3 regions of the Mesorhizobium sp. B2-4-14 genome follow, and region 1 is predicted to be linked to each of the others. Evidence: predicted binding sites of a transcription regulator. Region 1 holds the regulator's gene; each other region holds the start of a gene.
What was found. The regulator PhoB, encoded in region 1, activates phosphate uptake and scavenging genes when phosphate is short. The targets are predictions, from matches to a motif close to TGTCATNNANCTGTCAT.
Positions count from the first base shown of each region.

Region 2: a site for PhoB is predicted at 2,149-2,165, ahead of phnC (phosphonate ABC transporter ATP-binding protein). Genes of this name have one in related genera too.
Region 3: a site for PhoB is predicted at 1,620-1,636, ahead of FJ938_RS28365 (inorganic phosphate transporter). Genes of this name have one in related genera too.

Region 1 covers NZ_VFVA01000039.1:8,017-11,831, reverse strand. The annotation lists gene xylF (D-xylose ABC transporter substrate-binding protein) at 1-356, opposite strand, end outside; gene FJ938_RS25045 (ROK family protein) at 625-1,869, shown strand; gene phoB (phosphate regulon transcriptional regulator PhoB) at 1,882-2,571, opposite strand; gene phoU (phosphate signaling complex protein PhoU) at 2,687-3,394, opposite strand; gene pstB (phosphate ABC transporter ATP-binding protein PstB) at 3,420-3,815, opposite strand, start outside.
Region 2 covers NZ_VFVA01000017.1:52,120-55,934, forward strand. The annotation lists gene phnE (phosphonate ABC transporter, permease protein PhnE) at 1-107, opposite strand, end outside; gene phnD (phosphonate ABC transporter substrate-binding protein) at 163-1,071, opposite strand; gene phnC (phosphonate ABC transporter ATP-binding protein) at 1,219-2,076, opposite strand; gene FJ938_RS16565 (DUF1868 domain-containing protein) at 2,200-2,910, opposite strand; gene FJ938_RS16570 (DapH/DapD/GlmU-related protein) at 2,998-3,615, opposite strand; gene phnL (phosphonate C-P lyase system protein PhnL) at 3,612-3,815, opposite strand, start outside.
Region 3 covers NZ_VFVA01000061.1:5,088-8,902, forward strand. The annotation lists gene FJ938_RS28350 (GH1 family beta-glucosidase) at 1-695, shown strand, start outside; gene FJ938_RS28355 (SDR family oxidoreductase) at 713-1,393, shown strand; partial or broken gene FJ938_RS30200 (carbohydrate kinase family protein) at 1,428-1,585, opposite strand; gene FJ938_RS28365 (inorganic phosphate transporter) at 1,692-3,302, shown strand; gene FJ938_RS28370 (patatin-like phospholipase family protein) at 3,522-3,815, opposite strand, start outside.

The DNA of each region.
Region 1 (3,815 bases):
TTCTCGATCAGGCGGTCATAGCCGACGACCGGAATGCCTTCATCCAGCGCCTTCTGGACGGCCGGGCCGATGGCCGAGGCATCCTGCGCCAGGATGATCAGCGAATTGGCGCCCTGCGAGATCAGGCTCTCGACATCGGTGAGCTGCTTGCCCGGATTGGACTGTGCGTCGGCGGAGATGTACTTGTCGCCTGCGGCCTCGATCGCCTTCTTCATGGCGGCCTCGTCGGTCTTCCAGCGCTCTTCCTGGAAGTTGGACCAAGAAACGCCGATGACCTTGCCCTTCGCCTGCGCGACCGACGCGAGCGTCAGTGACATGGCGACACCCGCCAGGATGGCGACTGCGAATCTCTTCATGATATCCTCCCTGCGCCGCGTATGGCGCGACCAAACTGACCCGAAGGCCGGCACAAAGGCTCTATTTTTTCGAGCCTCAAAAAAAATAGTGATGCATCGCCGGAAGGCTGTCAACAATGATTCTGATGGATTTTGAGGCCCGAGAACTTTTTTCGAGCCCCGCAATAAATAAATGACATCGCCGGCCGCTTCTGCCAGTATTTGATCTGTTGCCGCAGTGTTCGAGGGGCACGACGAGCTGCGGCGACCGGGAGGATATTGGAAAGGCATGTCGGTCGGAATCCGCCACGACGATCTGCGCCGGCGCAACCGCGCAATGGTGATTGCGGCCGTGCGCCGGGCCGGCCAGCCCTCGCGCACCGAAATAGCCGCGACCACCGGCCTCAGCCACTCCACCATATCGGCGATTTCCTCTGATCTGATCGGCGAAGGTATCCTGGCCGAAGGCAAGCCGAGCGAGGCCGGCGCGCTCAAACGCGGCAGGCCGCAGGTCGGGCTTGGCCTCAATCCGGAAGCCGCAACGGTGATGACCGTGGTGCTGTCGCTGAATTTCCTGTCCGTCGCCGTCATCGACTATGCCGGCCAGGTCATATCAGAGGAACAGCGCCGGCTGGATACGCTGACCATGTCGCGCGATGCACTGATCGGCGAATGCGTCGCCATCGTGCGGCGGCGCCTAGAGGATCCCGACCTCGACGTGCGCAGCGTCGCCCGCATCGCGCTGGCGATCCAGGGCATCACCGACACCGATGCCCGGGCAATGCTGTGGTCGCCCATCACGCCGCAGACCGACATCGCCTTCGCCGACATACTCGAAGCCGAGTTCGGCATCCCCGCCACCGTGGAGAATGACTGCAACATGATGGCGGTGGCGCTGCGCTGGCGCGATCCGGAGCGCTACCGCGACGACTTCATCGCCATTCTCCTTTCGCACGGTATCGGCATGGGCCTGGTGCTGAAGGGCGAGCTCTTCACCGGCACCCATTCCTCGGGCGGCGAATTCGGCCATATGATCCATCGGCCAGGCGGCGCGCTCTGCCGCTGCGGGCGGCGCGGCTGCGTCGAAGCCTATGCCGGCAATTACGCCATCTGGCGCAACGCCAGGCAGCTCAGCGAGGACACCGAGCCGGTCGCCGATGTCAGCGACGCGCAGATGCGGGCGCTGGCGGCGACGGCGCGGCAAACGGACGGGCCCGAGCGGGAGGCCTACCGCAGGGCCGGCGAGGCGCTGGGCTACGGCCTCGGCAGCCTGTTCGCGCTGATCGATCCCGCCCCCGTCGCCATGGTCGGCGTCAGCGCCGCCGCCTTCGACCTGATCGAGCCGGCATTGCGCGAGGCCATCGCCCAGACCGCCGGCGGCCAGCACTCGAAATCGATTTCCTTCGACACCGAGCCCAACGAGTTGCCGCTGATCCGCGAGGGCTGCGCCATGCGGGCGCTGACCTTCGTCGACCAGGAGATTTTCGCGCCGGGCATGCAGGCGAAAGCCGGCTCCGGGAAGAACGTGGCCTGAATAAAGTCGCGCTCAATCCTCGCGGATTGCATACCCCGCACCACGAATGGTGCGGATGACGTCGGGCATGCGGCCGTTATTGACCGCCTTGCGCAACCGGCCGACATGCACATCCACCGTGCGCTCGTCGATATAGATCGTCTCCCCCCAAACATTGTCGAGCAGCTGGCTGCGCGAAAACACCCGGCCGGGATGACGCATCATGAATTCGAGCAGGCGGAATTCGGTCGGCCCGAGCCGGATCTCGCTCTTCTTGCGGTAGACGCGATGTGATTCGCGGTCGAGCACGATGTCGCCCACCTTGAGCACGCTGGACAGCACTTCCGGCTTGGCGCGGCGCAGCAGCGCCTTGACCCTGGCCATGAATTCCGGTGTCGAGAACGGCTTGACCAGATAATCGTCGGCGCCGGTCGAAAGGCCGCGCACGCGGTCGCTTTCCTCGCCGCGCGCCGTCAGCATGATGATCGGCAGCCGCTCGGTCTCGGGCCGCATCCTTAGCCGGCGACAGAGTTCGATCCCGGACACCGCCGGCACCATCCAGTCGAGCACCAGGAGGTCGGGGACGTTCTCCTGCAGGCGAATCTCCGCCTCGTCGCCGCGCGGGACCACCTCGACCTGGTAGCCTTCCGATTCCAGATTGTAGCGGAGGAGCACGCCGAGTGGCTCCTCATCCTCCACCACCATGATGCGTGGCGCGATCATCGACTGGTCACCTCTAAGGCAATTCCAGGAAAAGTGTGAAGCGGTTTTCCGTCCGGAATTGCATGGAAACAAGAGAGAGAGCGGTTTTCCGTAAAACGGTGAACCGCTCTGACGATCAAGCCGCCGGCGCCGACATCGCCGTTTCGTCCTGCTTCGGACGATTCGCGGGCAGCTGCGTACCGGTCAGCACATAGTAGGCATTCTCGGCGATGTTGGTCACATGGTCGCCGATGCGCTCGAGATTCTTGGCGCAGAACAACAGATGCGTGCAAGCCGTGATGTTGCGCGGATCCTCCATCATGTAGGTGAGAAGTTCGCGGAACACGGAGGTGTATTTGACGTCGATACGTTCGTCATCGGCGCGCAGCTTGGCAAGGGCCTCGGCATCGTGCGCCGCATACTCCTCGATCACGCCCTGCACCTGGATCAGCACCAGCTGCGCCATGGCGTCGATGGAATGCGACAGGTCGCGCGGCGTGGTGGACAGGCCGACCGTACCGACGCGCTTGGCGATGTTCTTGGCAAGGTCGCCAATGCGTTCGAGGTCACCGGCCATGCGGATCGACCCGACGACATGCCGCAGATCGTCGGCCATCGGCTGGCGCTTGGCGATCAGCGTGATGGCGCGGTCGTCGAGTTCGCGCTGGCGCGCGTCCATGATGACGTCGTCGGAGACAACGCGCTGTGCCAGCGCGTTGTCGGAGTTCAGCAGCGCCTTGGTGGCGCCGCCGACCATCGAGCTGGCGAGATCGCCCATGTCGCTGATCAGCCTGCTGATCTGTCCGAGATCCTCGTCGAAAGAAGCGACTGTGTGTTCGGCCATGATCCTGGTCCTCGTATGCGTGAGATCAGCCGAAGCGGCCGGTGATATAGTCCTGCGTGCGCTTCTCGCGGGGCGATGTGAAGATCTTCTCCGTACGATCGAACTCGACCAGCTCGCCCAGATACATGAAAGCCGTCTGGCGCGACACGCGCGCCGCCTGCTGCATGTTGTGGGTGACGATGACGATCGTGTAGTCGGCTTGCAGCTCGTCGATCAATTCCTCGATCTTGGCGGTCGACAGCGGGTCGAGCGCCGATGCCGGCTCGTCGAGCAGGATGACCTCCGGCTTCACCGCCACGGTGCGGGCGATGCAAAGACGCTGCTGCTGGCCGCCCGAAAGGCTGAGGCCGCTGGCGTTGAGCTTGTCCTTGACCTCGGTCCACAGAGCCGCGCGCTTCAGCGCCTGCTCGACACGGCCGTC
Region 2 (3,815 bases), on a different contig from region 1:
AGGGCGACGCCCAACGCCGTATAGAAGCGGCGAAGCGACGTCTGGCGTCGCCAGGCATCAGCCATCTGGTGGGGGGCGCCGGAAGGGGCGGGAACGGAAAGGGTCATGATCGGGGATGCAAAAAGGGCGGCGCTTTCAGCACCGCCCTTTCCGATTTCATCATCAGCCGCCGATGGCTGCCTTACGGGCTTCGACGATGACGCTGTAGAAGTCCGGCTTCACCGGAACGTAACCGGTGAAATCGCCGCCTTCGACGCCTTCGAAGCAAGCCTTGTCCTTCTTGGGCAGGTCGGTGAAGAAGGCCGTGAGCTTTGCAGTCATCTCGTCGCCGAGCGCGGTGCGCACGACCAGCGGGCCGTTCGGGATCAGGCCCGAGCGCCAGACTTCGACGAAGTCGTTCGGATCGACGGCACCCTTGGCGACTTCCTTGTGGAAGGTGCCGGAGCTGTAGCCGTTCTTGAAGTCGCCGATGCCCGAGGAATCGTCGACAGCGACATCGACCTTGCCGTCGCGCACGGCCAGAACGTTGTTCTCATGGCCGCCGTTGAACTGGGTCGAAGCGAAGAAGCTATCGTTCGGCATGCCGGTGGTCTTCGGAATCTGGGTCAGCGGGATCAGATAGCCCGAGGTCGAATCCGGGTCGGCGTAGCCGAGTTTCTTGCCCTTGGCCGACATGATGTCCTTTATGCCCGAGGACTTCAGCGCCATGCCGATCGAGTAGTAGCCAGTGGAACCGTCGGTCTGTTTGGTGGTGAGGATCGGGGTGACGGCTTTCGGGTCCTTGATGTAGACGCTGGCGTAGCCGGAAGCGCCGAGCTCGGCGAAGTCGAGCGTGCCGCCGAGCAGGCCCTGGATGACGCCGTCATAGTCGGCGGCGGGGAACAGCGAGACCTTCTCGAAGCCGAACTCGGTCTTCAGGTGGTCGGCCAGGCACTGGTAGTTGCGCAGGCGGTCGGTCTCGTTTTCACCGCCGAGAATGCCGACGCGGAATTCTTTCATGTCGGCGGCATGGGCCATGCTGGTGGCCATCGCGAGCACCGAAACGGCGCCAAAAATCATTTTCCTGAACATATGACGTCTCTCCTGTAGGTTCCGGCCCCGCGCCGGCAGCGTTCTTGATTTTGACGGTGCCCTTGACGCGGGCGGACGATCCAGTACGGCTTTTCTTGGCCCATGATCTTTCCCGAAAAACGAATTCCACTTTTCGGGATTATGGGCTCAGTATCCCGGGAAAGCGGGTTCGAGCGGTCCGGCGGATGCGGTAATCTTTTGTTTGTAGGCAACGCTGGTCGAGGTGATGGCCTCCGAGATTTCGCTGCCATTGGCATCGGCGCCGTAAACAAGACGCACGGCGTCGCGGTCGAGTTCTTCGGGCGGACCGTCGAAGACGACCTTGCCGGCGGCCATGCCGATGATGCGGTTGCAATAGGCGCGGGCGGTGTCCAGCGTGTGCAGGTTGGTGACGACGGTGATGCCTTCGCGCAGGTTGATGTCCTGCAGCGAATCCATAACCACCTTGGCATTGAGCGGGTCGAGCGAGGCGATCGGCTCGTCGGCGAGGATCACCTTGGGCTGCTGCATCATGGCGCGGGCTATCGCGACGCGCTGCTGCTGTCCGCCCGACAACGTACCGGCGGGCTGGAGCGCCGTGGGCGCGATGTCGAGCCGTTCCAACGCCGCGACCGCTTCGGCGCATTCGGCGCGCGAGAACATACCCAGAAGATTGGACAGGGTCGAACGATGGTTTAGTTTGCCGAGCAGCACGTTGGTCAGCACGTCGAGGCGCGGCACCAGGTTGAACTGCTGGAAGATCATGGCGCAGTCGCGCTGCCAGCGCCGCAGTGGCGAACCACGCAGCCTGGAGACCTCGGCGCCGTCAAAAAAAATCGACCCTTGGCTGGGATCGACAAGACGATTGATCATGCGAAGAAGGGTCGACTTGCCAGCGCCGGAACGGCCAATGATACCGACCATCTGACCCTGCGGGATCGAAATGTTGACGTCGCTGACGGCGGTGTTCTTGCCAAATCGTCGGCTGACACCGCGGATTTCGAGCGTGGCAGAGGTAGCTGACATGGGGCCGGGCTCCAGTCCAGTCGCGATTGAAGGTCTGTTGGGTCTTCGCTAGCGCAGCGCCATGAACCTGCGGTGTCGGATTGATGTCAGTTTTGTTACTACCCACAGCGTTGGAGGGGAGGATCAGCCGAGCACCAGCAGTTCCTCGAAATGCTTCATGTCATGGAACGCGCAGAATGCGGGATGCTTGATCTCGATCACCGGGGCCTGCCGTACGAAAAGCGCAAGGCAATCGTCGAACAGCGCCTGCCATGCCGACGCCCTGTCATCCGCAAGCCGTTGGATCTGATAAGCGAAGGTGATGTGAAAGACGTAGGTTTCGTGATCAGGGTGCCGGTATCCGAACGGCACCGCGAGTGCGTCGCGCCATTCGCGCATGATGCGCACGTCCTCGTCCGTCGCGCCGGCAACGGTAAGGCCGGTCGGCACGACCTCGATAACCTTGATGTTGAAGGGAGGCAAGCCTTCGAAACCCTTCAGGCGTTCCAGATAGAGGCGGGTCATGGCGTCGATGCTGGTATCGAGCGGCACGTCCTGTGGCCAGTAAGGCAAGCGGCGGCGATATTCGATGATGCCCTGGAACAGCGTCATGTGCAGGCTGGAGACAGGCGTGAAGGCAAGCCTGTCGGCATCGGGCATCGCCAACATCCGCTCGCGCACCGCAAGCACCACGGCTTCCGACGGCGAGCCGCTGACCAGATGGCTGACGACGGTGTTGCCGGGCTCGATCAGGAAATTGCCTGACGCATCGTAGCGGGTGCCGAGATGCGCCGGCGGGGTCGGGTTCGAGCCGGCAAAGTATCCGGCGAGCGACGGTCTGATGGTGTCGGGCATTGCGATCTCCTTGGGCAAGATCGCGTCCTGTCCGAGTCCTGTGTCAAGGGTATGAAACGGACCCCTCCTCAACAACGATGCACTGGGTTATCCGCCGTACTTCTCCAGAAACGCCTCGGCCTCGAGTTCCCGAAAATCGTCGAGCGATGCGCGCAGTCTGGCATGTCCCCAGTCCCACCAGGCAAGTGCCTGGTAGCGTTCTGCGGTGCGGCGGTCGAAGCGCTCCCGGATCGGCTTTGCCGGTACGCCGGCGACGATGGTGTAGGGCGCGACATCCTTCGACACCACCGCGCCGGCGCCGACAGCGGCGCCATCGCCGACGGTGACGCCGGGCAGCACGGTCGAGCCGTGACCGAGCCAGGTGTCGTGGCCGATGGTGACGCGCTTGGCGCGGCGCAGGGCGAAGAATTCGCTCTCGTGCTCGGCGTCGTCCCAATAGTCCGAGGCGCGGTAGGTGAAATGGTGCAGCGTCGGCCGCCATGTCGGGTGGTTGGTGGCGTTGAGGCGCACGCTTGCCGCGATGTTGGCAAACTTGCCGATCGTCGCGCACCAGACGGCGCAGTCCTGCATCATGTAGGAATAGTCGCCGAGCTCGCTTTCTGAAACCCGGCTGCGGTCGGCGATCTCGGTCCAGCGGCCGAGTGTCGAATTGTGTACCTCCGCCGTCGGGTGGACCAACGGTGTCTCGGATAACTTCCTGGTCATGCGGCGAGTTTTCCCGGAGCGAAAGCTGTCACGTCGATGACGCGGTCGGCGACCGCCTCTCGGACATCATGGTCGTGGAAGATGCCGAGCAGCGCGACGCCCGCTGCCTTCTTGGCGGCGATGAGTTCGATCACCACGTCGCGGTTCCTGGCGTCGAGCGAGGCGGTCGGCTCGTCGAGCAGCAGGATCGGATGCTCGGT
Region 3 (3,815 bases), on a different contig from region 1:
TCGATCTCAACGTCGCGGAGGCCGCTACCGATGATCCGCGCGATGTCGCGGCGACACGGCGCTTCGATGGCGCCCAGAACCGCTGGTTTCTCGATGCCGTCTTCAAGGGCACATACCCACAAGACATGCTGGAGCTCTACGGCGATCTGCTGCCGCCGATCGATGCGCGGGATAATCAGATCATCGCCGCGCCGGTGGATTATTTGGGCATCAACATCTACCGTCGCTCGGTGATCGCGGCGGGTGACGAACTCGCGCCGCTAAGCTATCGACGGGTGCAACCGGAAGGCATCTATTCGGCGGTCGACTACGAGATATGGCCGCGCTGCATGTACGACATCCTGCGTTATGTGAACGACCGCTATGCGCCGCAGGCAATCTACATTTCCGAGAACGGCGTCGCCACGACGCCGGAACAGGTTGGCGACGACGGGCGTGTCTGGGACGATCTGCGCGCCGCCTATTATGTCGATCATCTCGAGCAAGTGGCCAAGGCGGCGGTCGAGGGCGTGCCGGTGCGGGGTTATTTCGCCTGGACACTGACCGACAATTTCGAATGGGCCTATGGCTATACGACGCCCTTCGGCATCACCCATGTCGATTTCGCCACGCAGCAACGCCAGATCAAATATTCCGGCGAGGTCTACGCCATGATTGCCCGGCAGGAAACCGTGCCGGTTGCCAAGAGCGCCTGACTTGGCTGCGGAAGGGCGTGGCGGCAACGGTCCTCATAACTGGCGCCGGGCGCGGGCTCGGCCACGAGCTGGCGGTGCAATACGCCCACCATGGCTGGCGTGTGATCGCTTCCGGGCGCACGCATCCGGCTCAAGGTTGCGCAGGTCGAATCGAGTTCCAGCCGCTCGATGTCGCCGATCCCGCTTCCATTTGCGACCTTGCCACGCGGCTCGCCGGCAGGCCCGTGGATGTGCTTGTCAACAACGCCGCCATCCGCAGCGAAATCCCTGGCCTGCACAGCTTTGCCCCGGATGAATTCCTGAAGGTCGTGCGGACGAACACGCTCGGTCCGTTGTTGCTGGCGAGGGCGCTGCGCCCGAACCTGGTTGCGGGGCGCATGCGCGTCATCGCCAATATCGGCAGTCGGGCCGGCTCGATGGCTGAAGGGCTACTCGATGATTATGACGACGACTATGCCTACCGCTGCTCGAAGTCAGCGCTCAACATGGTCTGCGCTCAGTTGGCGCAGGATTTGCGCGTCGACGGGATAACGGTGTTGTCGCTCCATCCAGGTTGGGTAAAGACGGATATGGGAGGCGATCAGGCGATTCTGGCGGTCGAGGACAGTGCGCGGGGCCTGCGCACCATCATCGATAGTGCGACGCCTGGAGACAGCGGCTCCTTCCAGACGTTCGACGGCGTCCCTATCGGGTGGTAGTCGAAAGCACCCGGTCTCCACGCTGGATGCCTCCGCCGGAGCCGATCGTGTCGACAACGCGGACATCGGGTGCGACGCCTCGACAAGCGCGCCGTCGGGGCCAATGGCGATGGCGCCTCGCGGTCCGCGCTTGACGACGAAGGTCGCGCCTTCGCGCATGCTGGAGCGGATTTCTCGCGCGGCCTGCTCAGGGCTGGTCCGGCATAGGCGCAAAGCCGCCTCTTCGCGTCATACAGGGTTCATCGTGCGGACATAGCGTCTTTCCCAGGTCTTTGCTGCAATGCAAAAGGAGTGGGACATGGTGGACATAGTTTCTAGTGAAGCGGGCATCCCGAGGCCGGATCATCCGCTGGATCAATCGGGCGGCGCCAAGTGGTTCCTGCCTGCGTTCGGTGTGCTGGTGCTGGTTGGCATCATCTATGTCGGCTACGCGCTCAGCCAGGATCTGGCGGTGGCCAAGACCGTGCCGTGGATCCTGCTCGGCATCGCCCTGCTGATCGCGCTCGGCTTCGAATTCGTCAACGGTTTCCACGACACCGCCAATGCGGTGGCGACCGTCATCTACACGCGTTCCCTGCCGGCCGAATTCGCCGTGATGTGGTCAGGCGTTTTCAATTTCCTCGGAGTGCTCACCTCAAGCGGCGCGGTCGCCTTCGGCATCCTGTCGCTGCTCCCGGTCGAGCTTATCCTGCAGGTTGGCTCCTCCTCGGGCTTCGCCATGGTGTTCGCGCTGCTCGTCGCGGCGATCCTGTGGAACCTCGGTACCTGGTTCCTCGGCCTGCCGGCGTCGAGCTCGCACACGATGGTCGGCTCGATCATCGGCGTCGGCCTCGCCAACCAGTTCATGGCGCCAGCCGGAAGCGCCACCAGCGGCGTCGATTGGGGGCAGGCGACCAATGTCGGCACGACCTTGCTGGTGTCGCCGATTATCGGCTTCTTCGCCGCCGCCATCCTGCTCTATGTGATGAAATTGCTGGTGCGCAACCCGGCTCTTTATGAAGCGCCGAAGGGCAATGCCCCGCCGCCCTGGTGGATCCGCGCCTTGCTGATCTTCACCTGCACCGGCGTCAGCTTCGCGCACGGCTCCAATGACGGACAGAAAGGCATGGGCCTGATCATGCTCATCCTGATCGGCGTCGTGCCGACCGCCTACGCGCTCAACCGCACGCCCGACATCAACTATCTCGAGGCCTACAAGTCGGCTTCCGTCAACGTCGAGACGGCGCTGGGCAAATATGTCAAGCCCGGCGTCACCGTTGCCGATGCCAATGCTGCAAAGGCTGCCGTGCAGGAAGCCGTGCGCAGCAAGACGTGGACCGATCAGACGACCATTGCTCTGCAGACCTATATTCACAACACCACCGCCGAGCTGCAGCCCTATGCTTCGGTCGAAAAGGTGCCGACCGATCTGGTCAGCAACGCGCGCAACGACATCTACCTGATCGGTGAAGCGCTGAAGCTGATCGACAAGAAGAAGCTGCTGCCGATGAAGGACGACGACCTGAAGGCAGTCACCGACTACCACAAGGCCGTCGACAATGCGACGAAGTTCATCCCGCTCTGGGTGAAGGTGGCTGTCGCGCTGGCTCTCGGACTCGGCACGATGGTCGGCTGGAAGCGCATCGTCGTCACCGTCGGCGAAAAAATCGGCAAGAGCCACCTGACCTACGGCCAGGGCGCGGCGGCCGAACTCGTTGCAATGGTGACCATCGGCATGGCCGACCGTCTCGGACTGCCGGTATCGACCACCCACGTTCTGTCGTCGGGCGTCGCCGGTACGATGGCGGCCAACGGCTCCGGCCTGCAGTGGTCCACGGTGCGCAACCTGCTGCTCGCCTGGGTGCTGACGCTGCCGTGCTCGATCGCGCTCGCCTTCGTCCTGTTCATCGTCTTCCGCCAGGTGTTCTGAGCGGAGCCGAAGGTTCTCGAACACAAAGGCAGCGCCAGCGACCAGCGCTGCCTTTCTCTTTGAGCGAGGGGCAAGTCTTCAAGAGAATATGCGCATTTACGTTGAAGGGGCTCATGCCTTGGAGATTGGCGCGAAACGCCCATCGCCTCGTCGTCCGAGCGACTGGAATCTCGCCGACAATAGGTCTGATACCGGTGAAAAATCACCGCGCGGGTTTGGCTAGGTCGGGTCCTCGCGGTGCAGATCGTGGATGGCGACGCCCTCGACATTGGTCGGCAGGGTCAGCCACTGGCGATGGCGCAAGGTGCGCTGCGTGTCCTCCAGGCCCATCTCCCAGTGCTCGCGCATCGAGGTGCCGGAGAATTCATAGTCCTTGGCGTGTCCCTCGTAGCCCTTGTGCTGGTAGATCAGGTGGACGATGTTGACAACGCCGGCGTCGGAATAGTCGGCGATCAGCTCCTTCTCGCCGTCTTTCAGCAATTCGGGAGGCACGCGCTTCAGCGCCTCGAGCAG